Regions from separate parts of the Lysinibacillus sp. DFXJR4 genome, predicted to be linked through region 3. Evidence: riboswitches for the same ligand, from Rfam matches in the RefSeq annotation. Region 3 holds a riboswitch; each other region holds the start of a gene.

The links. Region 3 has a riboswitch for cobalamin ahead of AC2CGN_RS13160 ((2Fe-2S) ferredoxin domain-containing protein). Riboswitches for the same ligand answer to the same signal wherever they lie in the genome.
Region 1: linked by a shared signal. The riboswitch ahead of AC2CGN_RS21670 (FecCD family ABC transporter permease) and the one ahead of AC2CGN_RS13160 ((2Fe-2S) ferredoxin domain-containing protein) in region 3 are both predicted to bind cobalamin.
Region 2: linked by a shared signal. The riboswitch ahead of AC2CGN_RS07730 (ABC transporter substrate-binding protein) and the one ahead of AC2CGN_RS13160 ((2Fe-2S) ferredoxin domain-containing protein) in region 3 are both predicted to bind cobalamin.
Region 4: linked by a shared signal. The riboswitch ahead of cobT (nicotinate-nucleotide--dimethylbenzimidazole phosphoribosyltransferase) and the one ahead of AC2CGN_RS13160 ((2Fe-2S) ferredoxin domain-containing protein) in region 3 are both predicted to bind cobalamin.

The regions. Positions count from the first base shown of each region.
Region 1 covers NZ_JBXUNW010000017.1:49,121-56,817, reverse strand. The annotation lists gene AC2CGN_RS21685 (response regulator transcription factor) at 1-118, shown strand, start outside; gene AC2CGN_RS21680 (YdhK family protein) at 156-731, opposite strand; gene AC2CGN_RS21675 (biotin transporter BioY) at 844-1,440, opposite strand; cobalamin riboswitch at 1,580-1,771, shown strand; gene AC2CGN_RS21670 (FecCD family ABC transporter permease) at 1,922-2,968, shown strand; gene AC2CGN_RS21665 (heme ABC transporter ATP-binding protein) at 2,973-3,761, shown strand; gene AC2CGN_RS21660 (DMT family transporter) at 4,000-4,314, opposite strand; gene AC2CGN_RS21655 (DMT family transporter) at 4,314-4,667, opposite strand; gene AC2CGN_RS21650 (TetR/AcrR family transcriptional regulator) at 4,741-5,319, opposite strand; gene AC2CGN_RS21645 (hypothetical protein) at 5,627-5,797, shown strand; gene AC2CGN_RS21640 (hypothetical protein) at 5,843-6,019, shown strand; gene AC2CGN_RS21635 (endonuclease Q family protein) at 6,000-7,166, shown strand; gene AC2CGN_RS21630 (S-layer homology domain-containing protein) at 7,254-7,697, shown strand, end outside.
Region 2 covers NZ_JBXUNW010000001.1:1,509,066-1,516,762, reverse strand. The annotation lists gene AC2CGN_RS07755 (alpha/beta hydrolase) at 1-24, shown strand, start outside; gene AC2CGN_RS07750 (class I SAM-dependent rRNA methyltransferase) at 87-1,283, shown strand; gene AC2CGN_RS07745 (GNAT family N-acetyltransferase) at 1,385-1,927, shown strand; gene AC2CGN_RS07740 (S9 family peptidase) at 1,986-3,974, opposite strand; gene AC2CGN_RS07735 (precorrin-3B methylase) at 4,145-4,816, opposite strand; gene AC2CGN_RS07730 (ABC transporter substrate-binding protein) at 4,869-5,864, opposite strand; cobalamin riboswitch at 6,049-6,235, opposite strand; gene AC2CGN_RS07725 (GTP-binding protein) at 6,481-7,697, shown strand, end outside.
Region 3 covers NZ_JBXUNW010000005.1:98,291-105,987, reverse strand. The annotation lists gene AC2CGN_RS13180 (precorrin-8X methylmutase) at 1-397, opposite strand, end outside; gene cobK (precorrin-6A reductase) at 410-1,171, opposite strand; gene AC2CGN_RS13170 (sirohydrochlorin chelatase) at 1,168-2,076, opposite strand; gene cobJ (precorrin-3B C(17)-methyltransferase) at 2,091-3,761, opposite strand; gene AC2CGN_RS13160 ((2Fe-2S) ferredoxin domain-containing protein) at 3,767-4,138, opposite strand; cobalamin riboswitch at 4,276-4,458, opposite strand; cobalamin riboswitch at 4,706-4,890, shown strand; gene AC2CGN_RS13155 (energy-coupling factor ABC transporter permease) at 5,026-5,772, shown strand; gene AC2CGN_RS13150 (energy-coupling factor ABC transporter substrate-binding protein) at 5,774-6,046, shown strand; gene cbiQ (cobalt ECF transporter T component CbiQ) at 6,049-6,819, shown strand; gene AC2CGN_RS13140 (energy-coupling factor ABC transporter ATP-binding protein) at 6,819-7,658, shown strand.
Region 4 covers NZ_JBXUNW010000001.1:326,626-334,322, reverse strand. The annotation lists gene AC2CGN_RS01570 (MerR family transcriptional regulator) at 1-3, opposite strand, end outside; gene AC2CGN_RS01565 (methionine gamma-lyase family protein) at 164-1,414, opposite strand; gene AC2CGN_RS01560 (trimeric intracellular cation channel family protein) at 1,671-2,276, shown strand; gene cobT (nicotinate-nucleotide--dimethylbenzimidazole phosphoribosyltransferase) at 2,345-3,406, opposite strand; cobalamin riboswitch at 3,496-3,672, opposite strand; gene AC2CGN_RS01550 (DMT family transporter) at 3,729-4,589, opposite strand; partial or broken gene AC2CGN_RS01545 (helix-turn-helix domain-containing protein) at 4,794-4,916, opposite strand; gene AC2CGN_RS01540 (nuclease-related domain-containing protein) at 5,072-6,022, opposite strand; gene AC2CGN_RS01535 (rhodanese-like domain-containing protein) at 6,251-6,553, opposite strand; gene hfq (RNA chaperone Hfq) at 6,662-6,892, opposite strand; gene miaA (tRNA (adenosine(37)-N6)-dimethylallyltransferase MiaA) at 7,002-7,697, opposite strand, start outside.

The DNA.
Region 1 (7,697 bases), on a different contig from region 3:
ACGAGAGAAACTACGGAAAAGTGGTTTTCCTGCTGATGATTATTTACAAACTGTTTGGGGGCTTGGCTATAAATGGCTTAAGTCCGCAGGGAGAAATGCTTTAGATCTTAGAAGCTAGAAGAACCTCTGCAAGAAATCTACAGAGGTTCAGCGTCTTATTCTGTTTCTAATTCGTCCTCAGTTACCCATTTATAATTTTTTACAGACTCTCCATTTGTAGTAGCTGTGTAATCAATCATATAAACAGTCGTTTGGACTGCTTTATCAATCTGAACAGTCGCATTTTCCATGCCCGTCATATGAGATGCATTTGTCTTAACCTCAGTACCAGAGGCTAATGGAGCTAAATCTGGATTAATCAATTCCTCATGAATAACCCACTTATGATTTTCTACACGCTCACCACCTGTAGCTGGATCATAGGAGACAATATATGCAGTAGTATCATATGCGCCTACAATTGTTGCTTTTGCTCCCTCCATACCTTCCATATGTCCATTGGTAATAATAGCTGTGCTTCCTTCTGGAAATTTAGGGTTTACGGCAGTTTTCAACGCTATGGGCACCTCACCCGAGCTAGAATGATCCATTGTTGAATGATCCATCTTTGTATTCTGCTCAATGTCATTGTCCTTTTTCGTCCCTGATTCTGTCTTGTCAGAGCAACCTGATAACGTTAGGAAAGTAATTACTGTCAGGAAACTGATAAACCAACTTCTTTTTATCTTCATCCTTTATTCCTCCTCACTATTTACACCTAATGTAGCAAATAAATGTGCAGAAATAATGGAAGGATTATAAGAAATACGCCATCTTTGTAGGTTTGGCGTTTTAAGAATTCAACTATTTTATTGGTATTATTTTTAATATCCTTTGTAGTCGATGCGCAAAAATACCAGCAAAGACTGCTAAAATAATATCCTTAGGCAAAGGCGGCATCATCCAAAGCCAGGCCATCTTATAATTGAAAGCATCTGGAGCGCTAGCCCATAGCTTATAAGCAAAGTACATCCAATTTGTCCCTAGTAAATAATTAATAGCTGTAGCAATTACTGCTGCAACAATATAGCTTTTCTTTGTGCCGCTGCGCTCAACAATTAGTCCTGCGATAAATGCAGCTAAAATAAATGTGACAATGAAGCCAAATGTAGGGCTCAAGATTTGTCCAAAGCCGCCACCAAAACGTGCAAATACGGGTGCACCAGCTAAGCCAATGCACATATATACCGTACAAGCAAGCGCACCCTTTCTACTACCAAGAACGAGTCCAGCTAATATAGCAAAGAAAGTTTGCAATGTGATGGGGACTCCACCTACAGACATGAAAGGGACAATAGAAGTAATATTTGCACCAATCATCATTAACGTTGAAAATAATCCAATATAGGCAATATCTACTGTTCTTAATCTATGATGAGAGTGTTCTGCAACTGTTGCCATAATTTCACTCCTGTCTATTAAAGCTATAAATAGTGTATGAAAATAAAATATTTGTGTCAACCTATAATTTATGTTTAGTTAACTCAATGATAATTAATAGACTAACTACTTAAATGTATGATAGAATCGTCATAATTTTAATAGTTTGGATACTAATGGTGTGGCATCTTATATAAAGTGTCACTTAAAAGGGAAGTCGGTGAAAATCCGACGCTGTCCCGCAACTGTAACGAGGAGTTTTATGATGATTTAGCCACTGTTTTAGGAACGGGAAGGTAATCATAAAACGTTGATTCGAAGCCAGGAGACCTGCCATTTAGTGATAGTTGTAATGCCCACGAGGATGAACGCATTTACGGACAATAGAAGGAAATCTTTCTGACTTTGTTGATGAATCTAGGGTATTTCTATGCATACTATGCATGAAATACTCTTTTTTATTGCTTCATATCTATTACGGTTGATTAGGAGTATTATACATATGAATAAAAAATTTATACTATTATCACTGTCTTTGTTTCTAATACTAATCATTTCTATGACTTTGGCTGTTATGGTTGGATCTGTTTCCATCACACCTCTTTATGTGTGGCAGGTTATTCTGTCCAAAATTCCAATCGTCCAAAATTTTATAGAGCAGGATTGGAGTCGCTCGCAAGAAATTATCATTTGGCAAATACGGGTGCCACGCGTCTTGTTGGCTGCCATTGTAGGAGCAGGCTTAGCAATTGCAGGAGCAGCTATACAGGCTCTTGTGCGTAATTCTATAGCTGAACCATACATATTAGGAATATCCTCAGGGGCAACAGTCGGTGCTACAGCTGTTATTATTTTAGGTGCATTTTCATTCCTAGGAATTTTTGCTCTTTCAGTATCTGCATTTTTAGGCTCACTACTAGCCATATTGTTAGTGTTTTTCCTTGCCCGTGTTGGAGGAAAAATATCTGTCTTTAGACTTTTACTTGCTGGAATGGCAGTATCGTTTATTTTATCTGCTATTTCGAATTTTATTTTAATGATGGCAAAGCAAGAGGGTGGAATTAAGGCAGTTATGTATTGGATGCTTGGAAGTCTAGCTGGTGCAAAATGGAGTAATATAATTATTCCTACAACTATTTTTATCGTCGTGTTTGCCTTACTGTGGCTCCATTATCGTCATTTAAATTTATTATTGCTTGGGGAAGAGGCAGCAGTTACATTAGGTGTCAATATCCAACAGTTTCGTTTACAGCTTATCCTACTAGTATCTTTATTAACGGGTGTGCTTGTTGCAGTAAGCGGCTCTATTGGATTTGTTGGCTTAATTATTCCACATATTGTTCGCATAATTGTAGGTTCTAACTATAAATATGTAATACCAATTAGTGCTTTATTAGGAGGTATTTTTTTAGTTTGGGCAGATGCGATTGCTCGAATTTTGATAGCTCCTGAAGAAATGCCAATTGGAATTATTACAGCTTTTTGTGGAGGACCATTTTTCATTTGGCTACTGCGCCGTAATAATTATTCTTTCGGTGAAGGAGATTAAACCTATGACATTAGAAGCAAGGCAGGTATCCTATTCCATTCAGGATCAACGCATATTACATGAGGTTAGTATGCAAATAAGGGAACAGCAATTTGTTGGGCTAATTGGTCCAAACGGTAGCGGGAAGTCAACCTTATTAAAAAATATGTACCGCCTATTAAAGCCTGAAAATGGTACGGTTCTGTTAAATGAGCAGGATATTTTTAAGCAATCAAGTAAAAACATTGCTAAAAATTTGGCGGTAGTAAGTCAAGAAACACCGGTTTTATTTGACTTTACAGTACATGATTTAGTAAGTATGGGAAGAACACCTCACAAAAAATTATTGGAGCTTGATCAAGAACGAGATTTTCAAATTGTGAAGGATGCATTAAATCAAACAGGTATCACACATTTAGAAAAACGTAGTTTCAGCTCATTGTCAGGTGGAGAAAAAAAACGGGTGATGGTAGCACGTGCACTTGCTCAGCAAGCACAAATACTTATTTTAGATGAGCCAACAAATCATTTAGATATACAGCATCAATTACAGCTAATGGATTTAATTCAAACTTTGCATTTAACCGTTGTTGCTGCTTTGCATGACCTAAATATTGCAGCTATGTATTGCGATCAAATTTATGTTTTACAGAAAGGTCAAATCGTTTGCTCTGGTACACCAGAAGAAGTGCTTACGCCAGCATTATTACAAGATGTATTTGGTGTTTATGCCGATATACAAACCCACCCTCTTACAGGTAAGCCGTATTTAACGTATGTATCGGAGCAATATACGAAAATATTAAAATATTGATAGTATGAAAAAGGCGTATCACTTAGTGCGGATACGCCATATTGTTTATCTATGGATAGGACTGTGGTTAATGGAGGACAATGCTTCATTTATTACAAAAATCCTTAGCTATTCTCAGTCCAAATCTTCCAAATAACACCCTCTTCATCATTACTACTATGTGCTTAAATCTTTAAATCCTTCGGACATCTTCTCACCAAACATTATTACTAAATTCTACCGAAAGCAGCAAAATAAATTAAGATATTGCTTTTAAACCTGCTACACCAATGATAATGGCAACGATACTAATCAAACGGGTGCGGTTTTTGGATTCGCCAAAAAATATAATATTTACAAGGACAGCCCCAACAGTCCCAATACCAATCCATACAACATAGGCGATGCTTAACTGTAAATAGTTAAAGGAGGCATATAATAGCGCAAAGGACAACCCAAATCCACCCACATATATAAATAAATTACGAAGCGTTTTTTTCTGACTGTAGAAGCGTAAGCCTACCACCCCGATAATTTCTGATATTGCAGCTAATAATACAAGTAACCAGCCCATTATGCATTAGCTCCTTTCTTATTATCATGATCTCTAGCAGTGTTATCGGCTAATTTAAGACCAATAACCCCTACTATTAAAATAAACATGAAAATCGCTTTCATAGTGTTAAACTCTCCTTCAAAAATGAAAATGTCCATTAATGTGGTACCAATTGTTCCTGCCCCAGCAAAAATTGCATAAACTGTGCCAGTAGGTAGGTTTTCACATGCTTTTGATAAGAAATGGAAGTCCGTAGCGATTAAGGCTACGATAATAATCCAATGCCACCAGGAATGTGCAACATTAAAGCCGAAAATCCAAAATAATTCAAATAAACTTGTTAGTCCAACATACAGCCAATCTTTTTTCATAGTTACGTTTCCTTTCGTTTAATCATATTTATGACTGACATTCAGTCATTTATCGTGTAAAAAAGAACGTCACTTATGTGTGACGTAAGCCAAGTGCATGATGTAAAAAGTCAAGGAGTTCAAGCTTTTGCAGTCTGATAGCTTCTTCTTTACTGTCATCATACAAGTAAATTTGCTCAGCTGCAGATTCTACTAACCCAATAATAAGTTTAGAAGATTGTGTAGTATTTAAAGAAGGGCGAATTACTCCTTGCTGTTGAGCCTCATATAAGAAATTATTCATCCATTCGTAATAGGGCGCATAAATATTTTCCCATTCTTTCATATGTTCAGTTTGAGTAATACCAGCGTAGATAAGGGCAAATACATCCCGATAGTCTTCAGTTAGTGAAAAAACAATATCGACTACTTTATCAAGCTGCATTGCAAAAGGTTCCTGTAAGGAAATTCCTTCTTTAATGGCAGCAATTATTTTCTCAACCATAACTTTCGCAATAGCCGGCATAACCGAAAGTCGTGATGGGAAATAAAGGTAAAATGTCCCTTGTGCGATACCTGCAGCTTTAACGATATCGGAAACTTTTGTCTTTTCAATTCCCTTTTCACGAAAAACTTCAATTGCTGCTTGAATAATTTTCTCTTCCTTTGACATGAAATCCCCCGCTTTTGTCCTGCTTAATTAGTATGTTACAAAATAGTTAAAATAAAGTCAAAGAAAATGACTGATAGTCAGTCATTTTTATCTGATTTAGCAGATCTTTACTTTGCGAAAGCAAAAAATGTATTGTATTCAAAGCGAAGCGACAGAAGTCAAAATAAAATCCCCGATGGTTGTTACAAAATTTTGAAGTTGAAGAATGGCTTTTTGAGGTGCTTGAAAAAATCAGATCTGAGAGATGATTGATACGCATAAATAACACTTTCTCGGGGAACTTTATGGATGAAAGGATTTGATGATAGTGGAAGAGATTAAGTTTGCGCAATTAGACCAACAGCAGCTTGAAAAAATTAACGAACTGGAAAAGAAAATTGGCGTGACATTAGTGGCATATGACTCCTCTTCAATGTCATCTCAGGGCTCGAGTGCCTTTGAAGCAAATAATGGCACGCATAACAATCATCCATCATAATGAACAAAAGAGATACCTTGCAGCAATGTGAGGTTTTTCTGTTTTATGTTGATTCAACAGATGTATATGCACCAGTTGAATCAGTATAAAGCCCCGGTGGATGTCACGGATTTTGAAGAAGAGCTTTTCGAGCAAGCCCAAAAAAATCAGTACACATTACTCTGTGGCGGAATTGAAGAAATAAAGGGAGTGAAGTTTAATGATGCAAGAATTTTATGCTGATTTACATATTCATATTGGACGTACTTTTAATGGACGTGCTGTTAAAATTACAGGCAGTAAAACGTTAACATTAGCAAATGTTTTAGAGACTGCTAGTGCAAGAAAGGGTCTTGATATTATTGGAATTATTGATTGCCATTCTCCAGAGGTAATAGAAGAGATGGCATGGATGATGGAACAAGGTTTACTCAAGGAATTGGAACAAGGGGGTCTACGCTATCAGGAAACTACTCTGATCCCAGGAAGTGAAATAGAGATTTATGATGAGAATTGTTTAGGACCTATCCATGTGCTTGCCTATTTCCCAACACTTAACCTGATGAGAGAGTTTTCAACTTGGATGTCAAATCATATGAAAAATATCCACTTAAGCTCTCAGCGAATATATTGCGATGCACGAACGCTACAACAGAAAGTTTATGAATTAAGTGGGCTTTTTATTCCTGCACACGTATTTACGCCATTTAAAAGTCTGTTTGGTAAAGGCGTACAACGAAGTTTAACAGAAGTTTTCGATCCACAGCTTATAGACGCCATTGAACTGGGATTAAGTTCGGATACCTACATGGTGAACAATATTAAGGAGCTTCAAGCCTATCCATTTGTCAGCAATTCTGATGCACACTCTCTTGGGAAGATTGCTCGGGAATATCAAAAATTACGATTAACTGATGCTAATTTTTCTGAATTGCAATTGGCACTTCAAGAGCAGCAAGGGAGAGCAATAACGGCTAATTATGGTTTAAATCCTTTGCTTGGTAAGTACCATCAAACAGTCTGTGCAAAGTGTGGCGAACAGCTAGACAATATGACGACTGTCTGTCCAAAATGTAACAGTACGCAAATTATAAAAGGAGTCGCCTTACGTATTCAGGAGTTATCAGAGCAGCTTGTTAATCAACGTGTTCGTCCACCCTATATTCATCAAGTTCCATTGGATTTTATTCCAGGCTTAGGACCAAAAATGATGGACCGATTAGTAAATGCCTTTGGTACGGAGATGAATATTTTGCATCGCATCTCACTAGAACAGCTTGAACAAATCGTTCCACCGAAAATTGCCAAGATGATTGATTTGGCAAGAACAGGTCAATTAGCAATTGAAGTTGGTGGTGGGGGTATATACGGAAAAATTCAATCTGAATAGAAGCTAAAAAATGCTTGTTCTTATTTAACCCTTTTTTAACCTTCATCTATTAAAATAGTAATCAGTAGATGTTGAAGGAGTGAGGGTATGAAATTTTCAAAGAAACTTCGATTTTTAGCTAGTAGTGTACTAGCATTGCAGTTATTAGTCCCAGTAGGTGCTAATGCTGAAGAGCGGAAAGATCTTATTGCACCGAGCTGGGTGACTCAGGTAGATTATGTAGCACTAGGGGATTCATTGGCCCATGGTATGAATGAAGTGGGGATTATCGGATTAGGGTATGCCGATTTTGTTGCACAGGCTTTACAGAAAGAGGGACTCATTACTTCATATAATAAGGGCTTTGCTTATACAGGCTATACTACGAAAAACGTATTGGAAGATTTACAAAATGATGTCGAGAAGCCAGTGGTTGGCTTTGGTTATCCAAATGAACAGGTAAAGCTTCGTACGTCTATTAAGGAGGCAGAAATTATTACCTTAACAGCAGGCGCCAATGATTTAATACCAATTTTAAAGGAATCTCAAACA
Region 2 (7,697 bases), on a different contig from region 3:
AAAATCGCTTGTTTCATGAAATAAGTTTGTCTATTCGCATAAAAGAGTGCGATAATAGAGCAAAATGCTTTTTAAAGGATGACAACATGACACATACGATTGCTTTACAAATTAAAAAACCCTTTGCTGATCAATTAAAAAAAGGCTATCCTCTTATTTCAAAGGATGCTGTTGACGCTAGTCAGCTTCCTAAAGAAGAAGGTGCCCTATTAAGACTACTGGACAGCCATCAACGCTTTCTTGGCATAGGCTACTATGGCATCCAAAATAAAGGCATTGGTTGGATGCTAACAACAGATGTCAACGAAAAAATAGACAAAGCTTTTTTTATTAGAAAATTTACAAAGGCACTTGCAAATCGTCAGAACTTCTTCGATGATCCTAATACAACAGCCTTTCGTATTTTTAATGGTGAAGGTGATGGTATAGGTGGTATCACTATTGACTATTTCGATTCTTACTATCTAGTGAGCTGGTACAGTGCGGGTATCTATTTATGGAAGGATATGATATACGAAGCACTTGCTGAGACAGTAAACTTTACAGCCATTTATGAGAAAAAGCGATTTGATCTTAAAGGGCAATATATGGAGCAGGACGATTTCGTTATGGGGACTCCTGGTGAATTTCCAATCATTATTTTGGAAAATGGCATGAGCTATGCTGTTCATTTAAACGATGGCGCAATGACAGGTATTTTTCTCGATCAACGGGACGTAAGGCTTGCGATTCGTGAACATTACGCAGACCATAGGAATATGCTTAATACGTTCTCCTATACTGGAGCATTTTCTGTTGCGGCGGTACTTGGTGGAGCAGTAAAAACAACAAGTGTAGATGTTGCAAAGCGTAGTTTAGCTAAAACAATTGAGCAATTTAGCGTCAATAACATAGACTATGAATCACAGGATATTAAAGTAATGGATGTTTTTAATTATTTTAAATATGCACAGCGTCATCATTTGAAATATGATCTTGTTGTTTTAGATCCACCTAGCTTTGCACGGACAAAGGAAAGAACGTTCTCAACAGCGAAAGACTATCCGAAATTGTTAATTGACACGATTGCCATCACAGAGAAAAATGGTATTATCGTTGCTTCAACCAATAACGCAAGCTTTGGTATGAAAAAGTTTAAAAGTTTTATTGATCAGGCCTTTAAGGAAACGCATACACGCTATAAAATTGTTGAGGAATACAGCCTGCCGAAGGATTTCCGTGTACCACGTGAATATCCTGAATTTAATTACTTAAAGGTTGTTTTTATAAAAAAAATAGACTAAATGCATCGAGACAGAATCACCTTCCTATGATTCTGTCTTTTTGTTCGGATATGGTTTATTATATAATATACTTACAAATTATAGGTAATTGGAGTGATTAAATGGCGTATATTCGTGAAAAGTTAATGATTACAACTGAAAGGCTAGTCCTGCGATTATTTCAAGCATCTGACGCAGAAACGGTGGCAAAGCTTTGCAATAACTATAATATTTATAAAAGTACATTGTACCTGCCCTATCCATATAGTTTGAATGATGCGTTGTCATGGATAGAACGCCATTACGATCATTTTATGGAGGATATTTCGTACGAGTTTGCAGTAACTGATAAAGAAACTGGCGAATTATATGGAGCAATTGCATTATCGAATAACAAACGTTTTAATCAAGGAGAAATTGCCTATTGGATTGGTGAGCAATATTGGGGAAAAGGCTATGCAACAGAGGCAGCGCAGTCGATTCTACAATTCGGTTTTGAAGAAAAGAAACTGCACAAAGTATTTGCACGATTTTTTTCATCAAACCCTGCTTCTGGAAAAGTAATGAAGAAAATTGGTATGACACAAGAAGGAATATTAAAGGATCATATTATAAAAGACGGTAAATACGAGGATTTAGTATTTTATGGAGTTATTAATCAATAATTTAGAAAGATGGCCTAAGAAGCTTTTTTAGCCCTTAAGCCACCACCCTCTATGATTCTTATAGGTATTTGACAAACCAATCTCGAATATATTCCAATCTATTCATTCTTAACATTGGTTTTCCGCTTCTTGAAAGTTCGTGATTGGATTCAGGGAAGCGAATAAATTTTGCTTCTTTTTTACGATGCTTTAAGGCAATAAACAATTGCTCTGCCTGTTCAATCGGGCAGCGATAGTCTTTTTCACTGTGTAAAATTAACAGTGGTGTCTGTACATTGTCCACATATTTCAGCGGAGAATGATGCCATAGCTTTTCAATATCGTCTAGTCCCGCTTGAATTTGCCAGTCTGTAAAGTAATAGCCAATATCACTTACACCGCAAAAGCTAATCCAGTTAGAGATAGAGCGTTGCGTAACAGCCGCTTTAAAACGGTTTGTATGGCTAACAATCCAGTTAGTCATAAAGCCACCATAGCTGCCTCCTGTCACGCCAAGTCGGTCTTGATCAATAAATTCATACTGTTCCAATACATAGTCAACAGCAGCCATAAGGTCTTGATAATCATTGCCACCATAATCACCTCGGACTGTATCAACAAATTTTTGACCGTAGCCGTGACTACCGCGAGGATTCGTATATAGTACCGCAAAACCTTGTGCAGCAAGTATTTGAAATTCGTTAAAATAGGTATGGGCATACATTGCGTGCGGACCACCATGGATTTCAAGAATAAGTGGATATTTTTCCCCATCCTCATATCCGATGGGCTTCATTATCCAGCCGTTTACTTTCCAGCCATCTGCCCCTTCATATTCAATAGCTTCTGGAACAGATAATATTTTTGATCTTAAAAACTCTTCGTTAACTTTAGTGAGCTGTTCCTTTTCACCAGTTTTCAAATTGACGTAAAATAGATCACCAGGATTTGTTGTAGTGCTGATGGCAACGACTGCTTTATCATTTTGTGAATCAAGTGAAAAACCATAGACATACTGATTATCATGAATCGCTGGATATATTTCTCCAACAATATTTCCAAAATAAATGGCTGTATTTCCGTGATCTGTCACTTGGAAGTAAAAGCTATGACTATCCTTCATCCATTGGACACGTGGAGCCACGACATCTTGTAGATAATCTCCAACTACAAAATCACCGACAGGAGCGTCAAAATCACTTGTTACACCTGTTAAATTACTCTGCTCCAAATCATATATCCATAGCTTTGCTTGTGTAGCGTTTTCAAATTCTCTCTCACTTCCAAGAAAAGCGATGTATCGACTGTTCGGGGACCATGAAGTTTGGTAGAACATCCCCTTTCCTTCTGTTAGTTGGCGCGTTTGTTTTGTTTCTACCTCCAATAAATAAATATCATTATTGAAAGAAAAATCTACATCCTCTGTTAAATCAGCCGAATAAGCCAGATATTTTCCATTTGGTGACCATGTATCCAAATGGAAATGATGGCTTCCTGTCGTCACTTGTTCCAGCTCCCCTGATTCAAGATCGACAATGGCAATGTGAGTATATTGATCCATATCGATAAATCCAGCAGCATCTGATTTATACTTCATGTTGTCAACTTCAAGAGGTTTAAGTTCTTTTTCCTCTTTCTTAACATCTTCTGCTTTATCACAGATATCTTCATTTTTACCAAGCTTTACGGAGAAGGCAATTTTCTTACCACATGGAGACCATACAGGTGATGTCGCACCGTTTTTACAATGCGTAACTTGTTTGGCCTCTCCACCTGTTTTAGCAAGCACAAAAATTTGTGGCTTGCCAGTTCTCGTTGATACAAATGCAATTTTGCTGCCATCAGATGACCATACAGGTGAATTCGTTTTATCATCACCAAATGTCCATTGTAGAGGGTTTTTTTCAGTCAAATTTATATAAAATAAATTAGATACATAGTCATTCTTTTTTTCATCAATACAAGTTTCTACATAAACTACTCCTTTTCCATCAGGTGATACTTGTGGATTTGATACTGATTTTAATCGATATAAATCTTCTGGTTGAATCCCATGTTTCACTGTTATTCGCTCCTTCTTGTTGAATTCTTACATAGTATTTTATTTCGATACACTAAGTATTTTCCCTGCTTAAAAGAAAAAATTTTTTAAGCCTATGTAATCTTTTATATGTGAAGAAGTATTTTACAATGACGAGGTTTCTTACAAAGTGACACCATGCTTGATAAGACTAGTTTTTAGAAATCAAACGCTATATCCCAATAGTCAGCCGTTTTTGTTCTACGATAAAATTTATAAAAAGGTTCATTTGGTCGAGCATGCTCTTTGTAGAGTAAAATAATTGCATGGAGATAGCTTTCAATATGGTTAACAGGAATCCGTTTAGCAAACAATGTCCCCGCTTGAGCTTTTGCCCCCATCGGCACCGCTCCTAAATAAACATCAAAGCTATCCTTTTGATAAATGAGGCCGATATCATCATAGACAGCATTATAGCAAGCCGATGCACAGCCATTAACATTTAAGCGTAATCTTGATGGAACTGCCATCCCTTCTAATGAATCATATAATTGCTCTGTTATTGGGGCTGCCTCCATTTTATCGCCATCACAGAAATCACATGCCTTCATGGCAACAATCGGACCTTGCTTTGCCACGTATAGACCTGCTTTTTGTAGCTCATTTATAGCTTCTCCTAGACCAACAGTAGGAATTGATAATAATATACTGTAGGATGCAGAGTATTTAATAGCACCAGTGTTTCCAACGACCTTTGCGATTATTTGAAATTGTGTTGGAGTATAATGCTTATTAATAATTCCAGGGCTTACCGCAAGGCGAGTAAATTCTCCCTGATGATTTAGCTTTTCAAAGGTTTTCTCTGGTATGTTCATATTAAATGCATTCATGTATAATATCTCTCCTTATGAAAAAGGAGCCAGCAAAATGCTAGCTCAAATTTTAAAAGTTATCTGGATAAAAGCCTTTTGCCAAAATTTGAATCGCTTCTGCGGCACGGACACCTTCAGATGCTGCAGATAATGGTAAAATAACAAAATGTTCGTTTTTCACGGCTTCTGTTTCTTTTAACGCTGGGTCATTCTTTAAGAAATTAATTTTTTCCTCAGCAGATGTCTCCCCATAATCAATGACAACTATCACCTCTGGATCACGTGCAACTGCATCTTCTTTTGAAACAGTTGTCCAACCTGCCTCCACATTACCAAAAATGTTTTTACCCCCAGCAATCGTTACCAACTCATTCATAAAGTTTTGCGCTGCTGTAAAGACTTCCTTATCACCGCTATCAAAAACTAAAACAGGTAACTCTTTGCCATCCTGTGGCAATTTGGCACGAATATTATCTACATCTTTTGTCATTTGATCAATTAAAGATTCTCCACGATCTTCGACACGGAATATTTTTGCGATATTACGAATATCTATGAAAATATCCTCTAAAGTTGGTTTTGTCATATTGGACGCTGTATGTAAATAGGTGTGAATTCCTAATGTCTCAAGCTCTTCAGGAGTACCAACACCTTTTTCACCAAAGGCGCTTTTCCATCCCCCATATAAAAAGTCTGCCTCTGCATCAATAACCTGTTCCTTTGTAGGATATTGGTCAGCTAATACAGGTACTTTATCGTAAGCAGCTTGGAAAGGCTCATAAATTTTATCATCTAAATAGGCTGTACCAACCATTGAATCCTCTAAGCCTAAAGCTAGCATAATTTCTGTTACATGTTGGTTTAAGCTAATTGCTTTTTTGGGCGCCTCTTTATAAACCTGTGTTGTCCCATTATTGTCAATCGTTACTTCTGCCGTTGCCGCTTGCGATGGTTCAACCTTCTCCCCTTGTGCTGCTGATTCTTTATCTTCCTTCGCACTGCATGCACCTAAAATGGCCATCAATGCCAGTGCAAAGACAAGCCACACGCTGTTCCATTTCTTCATGTCCTTTTCTCCTTTGATGTTAAATATATAGTAAGAAATCAGTTGACTTCTTTACTACCATGTTTTTGTTATGTACAGTGTAATAAATTGATAAAGGGCATAAAAAAATCCCCTTGTTTCCAAGAGGTTCGCATAGTGAAATAATGGCTTTTGACCTGATTCACTATCCCCATCCTCGTGGTTAAAGTAAAGAATAATATTGGCAGGTATCCTGGCTTAGGTTCATCATCTATACGCCTTCCCATAGGTTGATTACAGTGGCATTTTGTATAGACTCCCCATTTACAGTTGCGGGACAGCATCGGATTTGCACCGATTTCCCTTTTAAGCAAATGACTAAGGCCATTTGCACCAATATAAAGGTATTATTGATTGTTATAAATATTATTGATAGACTAGCAAAAGAAATTTCTATTCGCAATCTCACAAAAAAATCCATTTACTAATTATCTTTAATATTATAGCACTATTCTTACATAATCGAGAACTATTTTACATTAATTATTTTTCATAATCAGTTGATTTGGAGCACAATTATGACATATTCATATTTCTTGAATTCAACAAAATTCTGTTACAATAAAATGGACGGATTTATAGAAACGAGGATTATTTTATGCATAAAACTATTGGAGTCCTTGCTCATGTGGATGCAGGAAAAACAACATTCTCTGAGCAATTATTATTTCATACAAAAAGTATTCAGGCTCGTGGGCGGGTGGATCATCAAGATACATTTCTGGATAATCATGAGCTGGAGCGTCAACGTGGCATCACAATTTTTGCTGAGCAAGGTCGGATGACAATTGGCAACGATACCTATACATTAATCGATACACCAGGACACGTCGACTTCTCCCCTGAGATGGAGCGTGCGATTCGTGTTATGGATTATGCCATCATTGTGATTAGTGCAGTTGAGGGGTTACAGGGGCATACAGAAACAGTCTGGCACCTATTACGTCAGTATCACATTCCAACCTTCTTTTTTATCAATAAAATTGATCGTGAAGGTGCAGCGGTGGATAATGTTATGGCACAGCTTCAAAAGGATTGCTCTAAGGACGTACTACTAGTAAATGAAATGTTCCATTCGGATTATATTCCTTCTAACATAATGGAATGGCTAGCTGAACGTGATGACAATCTTTTGGATGCTTTTCTTAATGAAACATTAGATAGTGGTAGCTGTTTTACCCAACTCCAAGCGATGATTAAACAGGAAAAGGCATTTTTGTGCTTTACTGGCTCAGCATTAAAAGATATCGGCATAAAGGAATTCCTTGCACAGCTCCCGCTGCTTACTGAAACACATTTCAATGCTGCTGCACCATTTCAAGGTGAAGTCTTTAAAATTCGACACGATGGCCATCAACGTTTAACTTTTATTAAGGCATTACAGGGAACCTTGCATATTCGAGATGAGTTTTCTTTTGGAGACGTAACCGAAAAAGTGACGGAAATAAGGTTATATAACGGACATCGTTATGAAGCCGTACAGGAAGTGACAGCTGGCGAAATTTTTGCTGTAAAAGGGCTTAGCTTAGCAAATATTGGTGCAATCCTCGGAAGCTCTAGTAACCCACAGCCCTATGAGTTAGTGCCAACTCTTCAGGCCAAAGTACAATACAAGGGAGACCAGCATATAAAGGAAGTCTTAAAAATCTTTCGTATCCTTGAAGCGGAAGAGCCTTCATTACGTGTGATTTGGCATGAAAAATTTCAAGAGATTCAAGTACATATTATGGGGGTTATCCAGCTTGAGGTCCTTATTGAAGTGCTAAACAAGCGATTTTCACTAGCCATTTCATTCGGGGAGCCACAGATATTATA
Region 3 (7,697 bases):
GTAATTTAGCAGCTTTTTGCATGGAGATAATAGCGCGTGTTGTATTTTGTTTTTTCGCTTCTACTGAGACATCTTCATCTGCGATATAGCAATGTAGATCCCCACCATGCTTTTGGAAACGTTTTTTTCCTGAGCCACTTTCGATCATTTGCACATCAGCAATCACATGGCGACCTGCAAGAATAGACTTGATACCTGCCTCAATTGCCCCTGGAGTAATAATAACGCTACGACCAAGCTCAAAATCAGCAGATGCATGAATAATACGACGAACAACCTTCCACTCATCCTCTGAAAAATCATGCTCGCCCATTTCTTCTGCTATAATTGAAAAACTGTAATCGTAAATTTTATCCGGATCTACCGTTAAAGGTTTGAAATCTGTTTTAAAATCCATCTGAATTGCCTCCTAAAGTGTGTGTTGTACTGCCTGTAGTACTTCTGTAAATGTAGAATATTGCTGGCCATACTTTATATTTGGTCTTGCAATTAATATTGTCTCAATGCCACATGCAAGTGCTGCCTCTAGCTTTTCATCCACTGAGCCAACCTTGCCACTTTCCTTCGTAATCATCAAGGTCACATCATATTGACGAAAGAGTGCTTCGTTTAATTCCTTTGAAAAGGGTCCCTGTATAGCGACTATGTCCCTTTGTGCCACACCAAGTGCCTCACATTTCTCCATGTTATCGAGTCTAGGTAGCATACGTGCAATCACTCTTGTATTCTCCAGACCATGTAAAACCTTCGTAAATGTCGCAAGCGTTTTACTGCCTGTTGTTAGCATTATGACACCACGTTTTTCTGCTGCTAAGTGAGCAGCCTCCTCATAATCTTTTACTACTGTTATAAGAGGATGAGAATAATGTTCATGCGCGCGTTCATAGCGAATATATGGTATATTTGCTTGCTCCGCTGCTGCCATGGCATTTTTTGAAGCTTCCTCAGCAAAAGGATGAGAGGCATCTACAACTAAACGATAGCCTTGTTCTGTCATAATTGCTGCCATTTCCTCAGCTGTTAACCGTCCAACTAAATGAGGTAGACCCACCTCAGCAAGGCTAGAGGCTGCAGACTCAGTAACAACTGTTGCTGTTACCTGATAGCCTGCTGACTGTATTTCAAGAGCTAAGTTTCTGGCATCACTTGTCCCTGCTAACATGAAAATCATTTCACAGACTCCTCTTCATGGTGGTGGTCATGTTCGTGATGATGATCATGGTGGTCGTGATCATGGTCGTGGTCATGATGGTGATGATGATGCGCATGACCATGCACTGCTGCATAAGCTCGATAGTTTTCTAAATCCTGCATACCTGTTGATGTCCCATTTACAGCCTGCTCAATACGCTCAAGTAGCACATTTTGCAAGCGTTCATGATACCCAAAATAGTCAGCAATTTGAATATCACACTCTGGAAATTTGTCGTTAAATTGTTGACACATACCATTCATGCGTTCCATTAGGATACCCGTGAATAAAAAGTATGGAAGCATAATGATCTTTTTAGCACCTAGCTTAACACAGCGCTCAATTCCCTCTTCGACACGAGGATCCGTTACCCCCATAAAGGCACTTTCTACATATTTCACAGGCAATTTTTCCCACAGCAGACGTGTAATTTTATAAAAGTCTCCATTTGCATATGGGTCACTGCCGCCTCGTGCAATTAATAATATAGCTGTATCCTGTTGCTCCTCTTCAGCATTGAAGCCGATTTCAGCTAAACGATCCTCTAAAATTGCAAATATCTCTTCATGGACACCGATTGTTTGACCATATGTGAATGTAATATGTGGATAATGTTCTCGCGCATGCTCAATTTCTGCCGGAATATGTAGCTTTGAATGTCCAGCATGAAGAAGAATGATTGGAATCACATGCACCTCTGTTGCACCCTTCTTGACACAGTTTGTTATACCCTCTTCAATGTTTGGAGAAGCAAACTCCAAGAAACACGTTTCTACTAAGAAGCTATCATCAATACGAGGTGCCATTTGCTCGATAAATGTACGCACCTCATCATTTCCTGCTGCTAAACGGCTCCCGTGGCCGACAAATAAAATTGCTTTCATCTCATTACTCCTCACTAGTCACCGCATGGAGCGGGCTCTACTTTTATTTTTGAAGACATGTCCTGATACGTAAAATGTAGAATCTTTTTCACACGCTTAAAATACTTAAACAAACGTTCATTTGGATGGGCATTTGCTTTATACTCTTCGATGATGTCCGTAATGAGCGGAATAAGTTGTTCAGGCTCTAGTCCCTCTACAACTGGCTGTGCAGCATGCGCTGTACGACCAACTGGCTTTGCCCCAATAAAAACATCGAACTTACTTTTACGATAAACGATGCCAATATCATCAAATACTGCTCGATAGCATGCCATACCACAGCCATTAAAGCCAATATTCAACGTTTTCGGTAAAGACATTCCGCCAAGCTGCTTCTGAATCTCCTCGGCATATGGAATCGAATCAGCCTTTTCCCCATAACAGAAGTCACAAGCCTTTAATGATAGTACATCCCCAATCGGAGCCAGTAAGAATCCAACCTCACGTAGCTTTGCTGTAATTTTTTCTGGCCCCGTTGTTGGAATTTTTAAATGGATTTGATGGTCTGGCGTGTATTCCATCGTTCCATCCTCCCCGACAACCTCTGCTAGCGTCATCATCTGTTGCGGGGTGAAAAATTTATTGGCTACTCCTGGGCTCACAGCTAACTCAAAGATAGATTCGATTTTTTGTTGCACAAGCTTGGGTGTTGCCTTTACCTCACTTGTTCCGTTGACCATCGCTAAGGCTGCTGTCGCCATCTCAAGTGAAGTTTTTTTTTGTTTCGGATTAGGAGAAATGGCTAAACTGGGTTCGATGCGATTAGCGTTGGGATCTGCCGCAAAGTCATTGCGTGCCTTCCCTGTTTCTTGATTCATTGCCCATGGTTCATTTTCTTCCCTTAAACGTTGGTGTGGACGTAATGGCTGCTTCTCCTCTCCAAGTGTGTATTTACGCTGATAGCCACGTGGTGTAATCATTTTATTATCATAGAAAAATGTTGATGAATTTCCGATAATAACCGTTGTCAGCATCCCAATATCATGCTCTAGCATTTCTGCTAAAGTTGTCATGGTAACCTCCTGACGGTCACGATAAGCGCTTTTAACAAGTCCCACTGGTGTATCAGGTGAACGATATTCTAATAAAATTCGTTGGGCCTCCACAATTTGTCTTGTACGTCGACCACTTTTTGGGTTATACAGTGCAATCACAAAATCCGCCATCGCTGCTGCTTCCACACGCTTCGCAATTAAATTCCAGGGTGTTAGGTGGTCACTTAAACTAATCGTACAAGCATCATGCATAATTGGCGCTCCTAGTAAACTTGCACATGAGTTGATAGCAGAAATACCTGGAACAATTTCTACCTCTACACCAGTTGCCTCCGTCCAACCAAGCTCGATTAATACCTCATACACTAAACCTGCCATTCCATATACACCAGAATCACCGCTGGAAATAACGGAAACAATATTCCCAGCCTCTGCTTGGCGTACCGCTTCCTGTGCACGAGATACTTCCTCCGTCATACCCGTACTAACAATGGATTTTGCATTCACTAAGTCCTGAATTAGCTCTACATATGTTTTATAGCCTATGATCATATCACTCTGTTGTAATGCCTCTACAGCCCGATGTGTAATATGATTAAAATCACCAGGCCCAAAGCCAACTACAAAAATCTTTCCTTTTTGCGCCATTTTTGTTACCCCTCTTTCACCTTTTCGATGCCTTTAATGGCTGTTGTTTGTGCTGTGCGCTGTAATGTGCCCTCACGAAGCGTAAAAACATGTTCATGGTGCAGTGACTCATGATGTAAATCCTGCACAAGTGCCCTCGCATGTTCAGTTGTTGGCACACGGTACCAATTCCCTTGCGGATAAGCAATGACAACACATGCATCCTTACATCTGCCATTACAACGTGTCCGGGTTGTATGTATTTTTTTATCAAGTGCCTGCAACTGTATCTCATCACGAATGGCTTGCGTAATTTCCTCTGCTTCTTTTTTCATACAGCTACTGCCATTGCAAATAAAAAGATGTGTCTGCATCCCCTCTAAATTCCAAGTAGTCATCGTTGTTCTCCCCTCAATACGTTTAGGAACAAGAAAAACCTTTACTCTAATCGAAGAGTAAAGGTTTTGTAGAAGCCAAATAAAGTCGAATAAGATAGGTATTCGCCTTTGCTTCAACTTCTCCCTCCGAAAAGTTTGCATGCATCATTCCATAAGCAGGTTTCCTGACTTAAGCTTCCATTTACTTTCGCGCCTTCCCAAGTTTGCACTAGTGGCATTTGCGATTTCATCAGCTATTACAGTAGCGGGGGCTGTATTGGACTTTCACCAATTTCCCTATTATCTTGAAAATATTCAAGCACTTATGTATGTTTTTATATCAAATTTGTATGTTTAACATGAATTTAAAACTGTCTCTATCATATCTTAAAATTTTAAAATTTCAATATTTCTCTCTAAAATTGTGACATTTTCATTAAAATTTCATCAAAAAATTCGTAGAAAAAAGAAAAATTTCTCTTTTATTTTATCAGAATTTTCTAGATTGTACCTCAATTTTAAAAATTTTTTTCTAAAAAAAGATAGCATCATGATGGAAAATTATGTTACACTTTGTCGTGAAATCTCACAACTTCATCTTTTTTCGGTGCGAAGTGCTTATCATTTCGCTTAAAAGGGAAGCCGGTTCAAGTCCGGCGCGGTCCCGCCACTGTACTAGGGAGTTTTATAGAGAATGTCACTGTCCAACGGATGGGAAGGCCTATAAAATGAGGAACTAAAGCCAGGAGACCTGCCGAAAAGAATGTGAACGTTTCAACCTACGAGGATAGGTGTGCGGCTTAGTAGAATCGAATTCTATTTGTTTTAGCTATGCACTTTTCCCTAAGGAGAAGTGTTTTTTATTTTTCGCACGCTAATTCAAAAACTATATGTAAGGAGGAGAAATTTTGAAATTCTCAGGCTGGAAGCTTAGTTATTTCTTATTGGCATTTTTATTTGTGCCAAATCGTGCATTCGCCATGCATATAATGGAGGGCTTTTTACCAATTGAATGGGCCATTTTCTGGTGGGTTGTATCTATTCCATTTATTATTTTAGGATTACGTTCAATTCGTAAAACGATCGATGCAAACCCTGAAACTAAAATGATTTTAGGACTATCAGGTGCCTTTGCCTTCGTCTTATCAGCATTAAAAATTCCGTCAGTAACTGGAAGCTGCTCGCATCCAACAGGAGTTGGACTTGGTACAGTTCTTTTTGGTCCATTAGCAATGAGTGTAATCGGAACAATTGTATTATTATTCCAAGCTTTACTTTTAGCGCATGGAGGGCTTACAACTTTAGGAGCAAATGCCTTTTCTATGGCAGTAGTTGGTCCAATTATTGCTTATTATGTATTTAAAGGCTCTCAAAAAATGGGTCTTTCATTTTCTGTAGCTGTGTTTTTAGCTGCTATGCTCGGTGACTTAGGTACATATATTGTCACTTCTGTTCAATTAGCTCTTGCTTTTCCTTCTGAGGTTGGTGGCTTTATGGCGTCATTCACAAAATTTGCAGGTATTTTTGCATTAACACAAATCCCTCTTGCTGTTAGTGAAGGGATTTTAACCGTAGTTGTGATGAACTTCTTGAAAAAATACAATGTGAGCGAATTAAAAGCATTACGTGTTTTTTCAACAAAGGAGGCACATTAGAATGAAAAAAAACTTATTACTGCTAGCTATCGTTGTGTTATTAGCAATTATCCCTCTATTCATTCAAAAGGGTGCAGAATTCGAAGGTGCAGATGGTGAAGCAGAGGCAGCAATCGGGGAAATAAATGCTGACTACGAACCATGGTTTGAAAGCATATGGGAACCACCAAGTGGAGAAATTGAAAGCCTATTATTTGCACTACAAGCTGCAATAGGTGCTGGATTTATCGGATACTTTATTGGCTTAATGCGCGGCAAACATAAAGAAGGTTAAGTATGTTACTCATTGATAAGTATGCATATATGAATAAGCTAGCGTCTGTTCATCCGCTAGAAAAAATGTTGTTTTCTTTTGGACTATTATTATTGTCGCTTATCATGAGAGATGAACGAATTTCACTCATTACATTTATTGTAATGAGTGCTTTTATCATTATAGGCGCTAAAATCCCTGTGAAATATTATTTAAAACTATTATTGTTACCCGGATTTTTTTTACTATCTAGCTTACTATCTATTCTAATTTCAATAGCTCCGGCGGCTAACGAATTACCTGCACATATTTGGGCATTTTCTTTCAATGATTGGACAATTTTTGTTGGCAATGCAAGCTTAGTTACAGCAAAGCAACTTTTTTTCATCGTTCTTGGCAGTGTCAGTTGTTTATATTTTTTAATCCTAACAACATCTGTACAGTCTATTTGTCATGTGTTACGACAATGTAGAATTCCTGCCTTGTTTGTTGAACTAGTGGAATTAACATACCGATTTATTTTTATTTTTTTAGACAGTATGCAAAAAATTCATCTTGCTCAGCAGGCACGACTTGGTTATCATTCACCTGCCCAGTGGCTACGCTCTATATCTATGCTTATTGCTGCATTATTTGCTGAAATGTTCCAACGAAGCCGCGAACTTAATAATGCCATGCAAGCACGAGGTGGCGAAACGGTCTATTGGCAGGAAAATGCAACCTATAGCATGAAAAACTGGCTAGGTATTGCAGCTATCTTACTATTCCTCATCGTGTACGGAGGGTTTTTCTAATGACGACAGACTTTTACTTTGAACTAAATCAGCTTTCTTATGCCTATGCAGATGGAACACATGCCCTAACAGATATTACACTCCAAATTCCGAAGGGCAAAAAAATTGCCTTACTTGGTCATAATGGAGCGGGAAAATCTACATTATTTCAGCATCTCAATGGCATTCTTAAACCAACTACTGGAACGATAGCCTTTTGTGGCAAGCAGCTACATTATAGTAGAAAAGCATTAAAAGAATTACGTCAACAGGTTGGCATTGTATTTCAGGATGCAGACAATCAGCTGTTTTCTGGTACAGTAAAGCAGGATATTGCATTTGGACCTTTGAACCTTGGCTGGACAACTACAAAAATAGAAGAAAAAATGGCTTGGGCAGTTGCACAAACAGAGGTGGAAGCATTACTCGATAAACCAATACATTTTTTAAGTGTGGGTCAAAAAAAACGGGTAGCCATGGCAGGCGTACTAGCAATGGAGCCATCTGTATTACTATTAGACGAGCCAACCGCAGGACTCGATAATTATTATGCTGCACAAGTTTTGCAATATTTAGCGAAATTAGAAAACGGAAATCGCACTATTTTATTGGCCACCCATGACATTCCATTAGCTTATGAATGGGCAGATCAAATAATCGTTATGGAAGGTGGAAAAATCATCTATAATGGGGACCCTGTTGAGATGTTTTATCAGGAGGATTTACTCCAACGTGCTCATCTGGAACGTCCCTGGGTCTTTGAAATGGCGCTTGCTTTACAAAGTAAAAAATTATTGAAGGAAAACATTAAGTTGCCTCGTTCAAAAGAGGATTTACAGAAACTAATTGAGCAAATTTAAGGGTTTGTATCTGAGCTGTTTTAAGAGAATTGAAGTACT
Region 4 (7,697 bases), on a different contig from region 3:
CATTTAAGTCCCCTCCAATACCCGCTAATCATATAACGAAATTTTTACAGTGTCAACAAGTATGTAAGGTTTCCTAACATCGTTTTTAAATATTTTTTCGACTGCTACAAAATTGTAAAAAAACTATTCAAAATCACGATTTGAATAGTTTTTTCCACCTTATCTATTGCTGAATTTTTTGAACTGCACTACAAATAGCAAATTTTACATGCTCATATGTGAGACCGCCTTGAATAAATGCCGTATATGGTGGGCGAATAGGACCGTCTGCTGTAAGCTCAATACTGGAGCCCTGAATAAAGGTACCAGCCGCCATTATGACATCATCCTCATAGCCTGGCATATAGGCTGGCTCTGGTGCGTAATGGGCATTGATTGGTGAGTTCGCTTGGATTTCGCGACAAAAAGCAATCATTTGTTCAGCCGTTTGGAATGAAACAGATTGAATTAAATCCGTTCGTTTCGCATCATAGCTTGGAGATGTAGACATGCCAACTTCTTCTAGCATTGCCGCTGTGAAAATTGCGCCTTTTAATGCTTGTGCTACAACGTGTGGCGCTAGGAAAAAGCCCTGATAAAAATCACCAAGCGTATTTAGTGTTGCACCTGCTTCTGCACCAATACCCGGTGACGTCATACGATAGGCACATTTTTCAACTAAATCGGCACGACCAGCAATATAGCCACCAATTTTGGCTAAGCCACCGCCTGGATTTTTAATCAGAGAGCCTGCCATTAAATCTGCCCCTACCTCTGTCGGTTCCTGAGCCTCCACAAATTCTCCATAGCAATTATCGACAAAGATGATAGCCTGTGGTGCTAATTCACGGATTTTCACACACATTGAAGCAATTTCTTCAATAGTAAAGGATGGACGTGATGCATAGCCCTTTGATCGTTGAATCGCAATCATTTTTGTATTCTCTGTAATAGCAGTCGCTACACCGTTCCAATCAATCAGTTGATTTTCTATTAAATCTACATGTCGATAACCAATTTTATAATCCTTTAATGAGCCAGTATCCTTATCACCGCCATCTACTATGGCTTGTAATGTATCATATGGTTGACCTGAAATATACAGCAATTCATCACCCGGTCGCAGCACGCCGAATAGACTAAGCGTAATGGCATGTGTCCCTGAAATAATCTGCGGACGTACAATGGCAGCCTCCGCTCCAAAAACCTCTGCATAAACACGCTCTAAATTGTCACGTCCCTCATCATCATAACCATATCCATTAGAAGGGTGTAAATGATAGTCACTCACTTGATGCTTCCTAAAAGCTGCAAGCACCTTTTGTTGATTAAAGAACGCCATCTCGTCTACCTTCCTTTGAAACGGGCGAACCTTATCCTCTATTTTGGTAGCCAATGCTAACGTTTCTTCTGTTAAATTCGTTGTAAAAGTCATGCATTCTTCTCCATTCACATTTCTTCCATTGCGGGCATCTACAACCACAAATTGAAGTTTTCACTTTCTCCTATCTTATCTTAACAATTTGTAGATGTGTCTGCAAAACTTGCCTATTGTTTCTACTCGCAATTTGCGCTAAGCTAATGTGCGGACTTCTTTCATTATTTTTGAAATTTCATAGATTCTCTTACATTTAATAGAATTTTTTAACTTTAATGAGAAAGTACATTATTTTTCAGAAGGGGTGAAAGGGATGGCTTGGGAGGTTTTCAGTATTATCGGAACAATTGCCTTTGCTATTTCTGGGGCAATTATTGCCATGGAGGAAGAATACGATTTATTCGGTGTTTATATACTCGGTATTGTCACTGCCTTTGGTGGTGGCGCAATTCGTAACTTACTTATTGGCCTGCCTGTTACAACATTATGGGGACAGGATATGATGTTCCAAATTGCACTTGCGGCAATTACTATATTTTTTATTTTTCCACATCATCTAATTCAGCATTGGCATCGTTGGGGAAACTTTACGGATGCCATTGGCTTATCGGCATTTGCTATTCAAGGTGCCCTCTATGCTGTAAAGCTCGACATGCCCATTAGTGCAGTGATTGTAGCTGCTGTCTTAACTGGTTCAGGAGGCGGCATAGTTCGAGATCTTTTAGCAAGACGCAAGCCTCTCGTATTACGTGATGAAATTTATGGGGTTTGGGCAGCTCTTGCAGGACTCATGATTGGTCTAGAAGTATTGACAGGCGACCTCTTTTTATATGGATTATTTGGTATGATAACAGTGCTAAGAATTCTTTCCTATATGAAGAAATGGCGTTTGCCTTTACGAAAGCTCAATCGGGCATAGGCATTTTATAAATAGTAACAAGCCCAAATAGTTTTGAATTATGGGCTTGTTATACTTTTTGTTACGATCTATTCTTTCGATTCTACTAGCACTACAGATTCCTCAAGTGTTGCCATGTTTTTCATCATGGAGCAAGCTGCATCTAAAATTGGAAAGGCTAAAGCTGCACCAGAGCCTTCTCCTAAACGCATATTCATATGTAGCATTGGTTCAACCCCAAGCAACTTGGCTGCTATTTTAGCCCCTGGTTCTTCTGAGGCATGGGAAGGAATGATGTAGTCCTTTACTTTTGGCTCAAGCTCAAAGGCAATGAGAGCAGCAATCGTAGAAATAAAGCCATCAATTACAACAGGTTTGTGATTTGCAGCAGCCGCAAGTACAATTCCAGCCATAGCACCTATTTCTAAGCCACCAACTTTTGCAAGAATATCAATAGCATCGTGGCGATTGGGCTTGTTTAGTGCAATAGCATGCTGAATAACCTCCACCTTATGCGCAATTCCCCCTGCTCCAACACCTGCACCTAGTCCTGTTACTATATTTGGATGACAGGCATGAAGCACAGAAAGGATAGCCGCACTTGGTGTTGTATTCCCAATACCCATTTCACCAGTTCCAAGAACATCCGCTCCGTTTCTTATTTCGTTCGTTGCAACTTCAATTCCTACTTCGATGGATTGAATAGCTTCCTCTTTTGACATAGCTGGACCCTTTGCCATATTGTCTGTTCCATATTTAATTTTCTTTAGAATGACTCCAGCATCCAATGGTAAATCTTCTTTTACACCAACGTCGACCGTTACAATTTTGGCATTGGTTATGCTGGCGATTGCACAAACCCCCGTTAACCCTTTTGGAAAATTCATTGTTTGTAAAAAGGTGACCTTTTGCGGATTTGAAGTTACATCTTCCTCACAAACACCGTGATCTGCTGCACAGACAATAATTGCTTTGCTCTCAATTTTAGGAAATAATTCTCCTGTAATACCAGCAAGCTGTACAGCAAGATTCTCCAATTTCCCCAAGCTTCCAGGTGGCTTGCTCAGAGAGTCTATATATTCCCTAGCTTTCTCCATCATACGGCTATCCGCATTTTGAATTTTTTTAATCGTGTGCTGTAATAATTGCATGAAACTATTCCCCTTTCAATCTTTCGAGACAATATAAAAAGCCTGCAGTTTATTCATGACAAATAAACTACAGACTTTTCCATCGTCTATATAATCGAAGCAATTAGGCAGGTCTCCTGGCTCAATTTCAACATTTCATAGAACCTTCCCAGCACCATGCTAGTGGCATTCTCTATGAAACTCCTTTTTACAGTGGTGGGACCGCTAAAGACTTTCACTTTATTCCCTATTCTCCCTCAATGGGCACCTAATGCTATTATGCAATTTCTTTTAATTTACTGTAAAGATATCTTTCTGTCAATATGTCACCTTTAAAGCTAAATTAGACTTCTTTCTGATCTATTTCACTAATAAATGTCGCGCCAAGCAATAGAATAGCTCCTATTATTTGCAGCATAGTCATTTTTTCTCCTAAAATCATCGTTGAGATTACCAATGACGTTAGAGGGTCAATATAGCTTAAAATGGCTATGCTTTGCCCCTTTAAATGACTCATTCCTAAAAAGAAAAGATAGAAGCCTATACCGGCATGGACAATGCCCAATGCTATTAGTAAACTGATGGATTTTATATCGATATACATGATTTGAAATCCAGTTGTTCCATAAAGATAAAGTGCTAGAAATAACGCTGCTAAAGAAAGCTGCAGAATTGTGTTTGACGGTTCTTTAAGTCCATGAATATACTTATTGACAAAAGTTACCAACGTATAGAAACATGCTGCAATAAGCCCATACACAATGCCGATATCTTGCCCATTTTCTTCTGTAGCTTGGCTATGGACAATAAAGAATAATCCAACTAAAGCCACACCTACATAGAAAATTTTTCTTAGATACAGTTTTTCTTTTAATATAATTGGTGATAAACAAATCACTAAAACTGGCGCAAAATAATAGCTAAGCGCTGCATTGGCAATGGTTGTTTCTTTGTACGCTTGAAATAGAAAAATCCAATTCCCACATAACGCTACACTTGATAGCAGTAATGGCCATATATTAGACAAAATGGATGCTTTCGTTATTTTTTCTTTTTTAACGATGAAAATTATCAATAAAAAACTAGAGCCAATCACACTCATCCAGAAGGCAATTTCACTGGATGGCAGGTGTATATATTTAGCAAAAACACCGATAGCCCCAAAGATAATCATAGATAAAACAAATGCAAATTTTCCGCTCACTTCTGATTCCTACTTTCTACTTATATAGTTTTTAGCCTATACAGTAGAATCTATTGCAAGAAGAGCAAGCTAGTGTGGAATGCCTTAAACAGTAGACTCTACTGTCAAGACATTGTTGGAGGCGCTATTGATCGGAACATATTACTCATCCTTTCTATTTTCAACTCGGTCATTCTATACTTATTTTACCAAAATCCACTAGATTTAAATAGTTCGATATTTGGCTGGTGTCATTCCAACATATTTTTTAAATACTTTACTAAAATACTCTTCATTACTATAGCCCACTAACGAAGCGATTTCATTATTTCTTTTATTACTATGAACTAGTAGCGCTTTGCCTTATCAAATGCCTGATAAATAATTTAAATCCATCTGAGGATCATCAAAATGCGTATAAAAATAATTGATTATTTTTTTCCTGTTAGTGTTATGTATTTTAATAAGATATACGATGAAGACCGCTTTCATCGTGTAGCTTTCTAATACTCCGAAATTTTATAATGACTATAGCGATTATTCCCTATCTTTTCAAACTTCAACGCTTTTATAATACGGTAGGCAATATACTTGCTTGGTATATTGAATTCTTGGCATAAAGTGGTTGTAGAAATATAGCTTTCCCGTAAAAGTCGATAATCCTGTAATGCTTGTAAAAAAGCCTCATTATTTTCTACACCGCAGCTTCGACAAAGCCAAGAGCCATGCCTATAAAACATGCTCTTCTCATAGGCACACTTTGGACAAAGAACACCTGATCTCCATTCATCTTCCATCAGTTTTTGTTCCCATAATTTATCTTGACGAATAGATTTTAAGTGCTTAAGCAATCTCTGAAAATCACTCTTTTCTAATGATTGTTGACCAAAATGCTGTAGCTGTTGCCATAAGAAATAAGGTAAACCCACACTATGCATAATTGGACATTCTGTGCTTAATTGACCAATTATGGTAGAAGGATTTGCAATTACGATCACTTTCACAATTGGGAGCTCTATATTTAGTTGCTTTAATAATATTTGGAAATAGCTTTGATGCCGAAATAGTTGATCTACTGGATAGATGAAACTGTCTATTTTTCCATCCGAAGTTGTACGAATACATTGTCTCTTTACATCATCAAAATCAAGTTTTCCTAAAATATTTTTAATTTCTATTAAGCATAGAAAATGTGGTGTCACAAATAGTGTATCGATTTGATGTGTAAAACCTGAATTATTGATAAAACAATAATCATAGAATATTTGATGAGGGAAAGTGAAGTTCATTTCTTGCCAAAGTCGATCAACTCGGAGCTCACCTTGAAAACCAGCACTCAATTTTCGATGTAACTCTTGAAAATACGGATAATTTGGGGATGTTTTCTGCAGTCTGCGTAATAACGCTTCAAGCTTTAACAGTTTGTGGGGCTTTTTTCGCTGGGTTGTTTGCAATTTATCACCACCTTTCTTGTATCTATCATATCAGCTAGAATGAATTGTGTTCAATCGAGTGTTTTTCTCTTGCTATCAAGCACAAGCGGCCTTCTATCTAGCATAAATACTAATCAATTCTGCACATATTCCCCTCCATTCAGCACTCCCCCCATCAAAACATAAATTCCTACTTGTATTCGACAAAAAAAGCCTCCGCATACTAAAGCGAAGGCTTCAAAATCAATGTTATTTAAATTCTAACTCACCATCATAGGCAAGCATACCACCTTCAAGGTTTGTTACATCAAAGCCTTGAGCTTCTAAATAGGAGCAAGCATTTGCTGAACGACCGCCAGCCTTGCAAACAATAATATATGGTTTCGTCGCATCTAATTCCTCTAGACGTTCTGGAATGGTTCCAAGCGCTATATGCTGAGCACCAGGAATCATACCTTGAGCTACCTCATCTTCCTCACGAACATCTATAATGTAAAGATCTTCATTAGCGTCTAATAGTTCTAATAATTGCGTTGTATCCATTGATTTCATAAAAGTTTGTCCTCCAAAATATCAATTTCCTATTACATTATAGCTCGAAGGCAAAAAAACAGCTAGTGTCATGAACACTAACTGTTTTCATATCATATTTACATGCTTTTATTGCTCTGTTTCTAAAAAATCTACTTGCTTTACAGGAACGAATGTAGAAATAGCGTGTTTGTAAATAAGATGCTGCTTACTTTCAGCATCAATTAACAACACTGTAAAATTATCATAGGATTTTACAGTTCCTTTTAATTGAAAGCCGTTTAAAAGAAACACAGTTACAAATACACTGTTTTTACGTAGATGGTTCAAGAACGTATCTTGCAAATTAATTGACTTCATCAAAAATGCCTCCCTACTCTCTTTCTACCTCTTCATTCCTATAGTAGCATGTTCTACCATTTTAGCAATTAGTAATTTTTAGAAATTCTCTATTCTGTAATGGGATGTTTTAAATTTGTTCACCATTTGAAATAAAATAGATATCCATCTTATTACGGAAATAGGTTAATTGTCTTTTGGCATAGCGACGGGAATTTTGCTTTAAGCTTTCAAGTGCTTCATCAAGTGAGCATTTACCATCCAAATAATCATACAATTCCTTATAGCCAATCGCTTGAATGGATTGTACACCTCGAATATTTTGCTGCCATAACCCCTTTACTTCCTCTAACAAACCGTTGTCCATCATCACATCAACACGGTGGTTAATTCGATCATATAGCTCTTCTCGAGACATATTTTGACCAAGCCCTAAAACAACATGGTTATAGAGAGGAATCTCTCCACGATTTTGTGCCTTGGAAGCCTTAGAAACACCACTTAGCTCAATCATCTCTAATGCTCGTATCACACGGCGCGTATTATTGGGATGGATGGACTCCGCAGTTTGTGGGTCAAGCTTCTCTAGCTTCTCATGCATTGCCTCAGGGCCTAATTTTTTAAGCTCTTCATAATAAGCCTTTCGTGCCACCTCATCTACCTGCTCCTCTGTAAATTGAAAATCATAGAGCACTGCCTGCACATATAAACCAGAGCCCCCTACAATAATAGGCAACTTCTCCCGTGCTCGAATTTCTGCAATTTTCGTTCGCACCAATCTTTGATAGTCTGCTACTGAAAAAGCCTCCGTTGGCTCCTTAAAGCT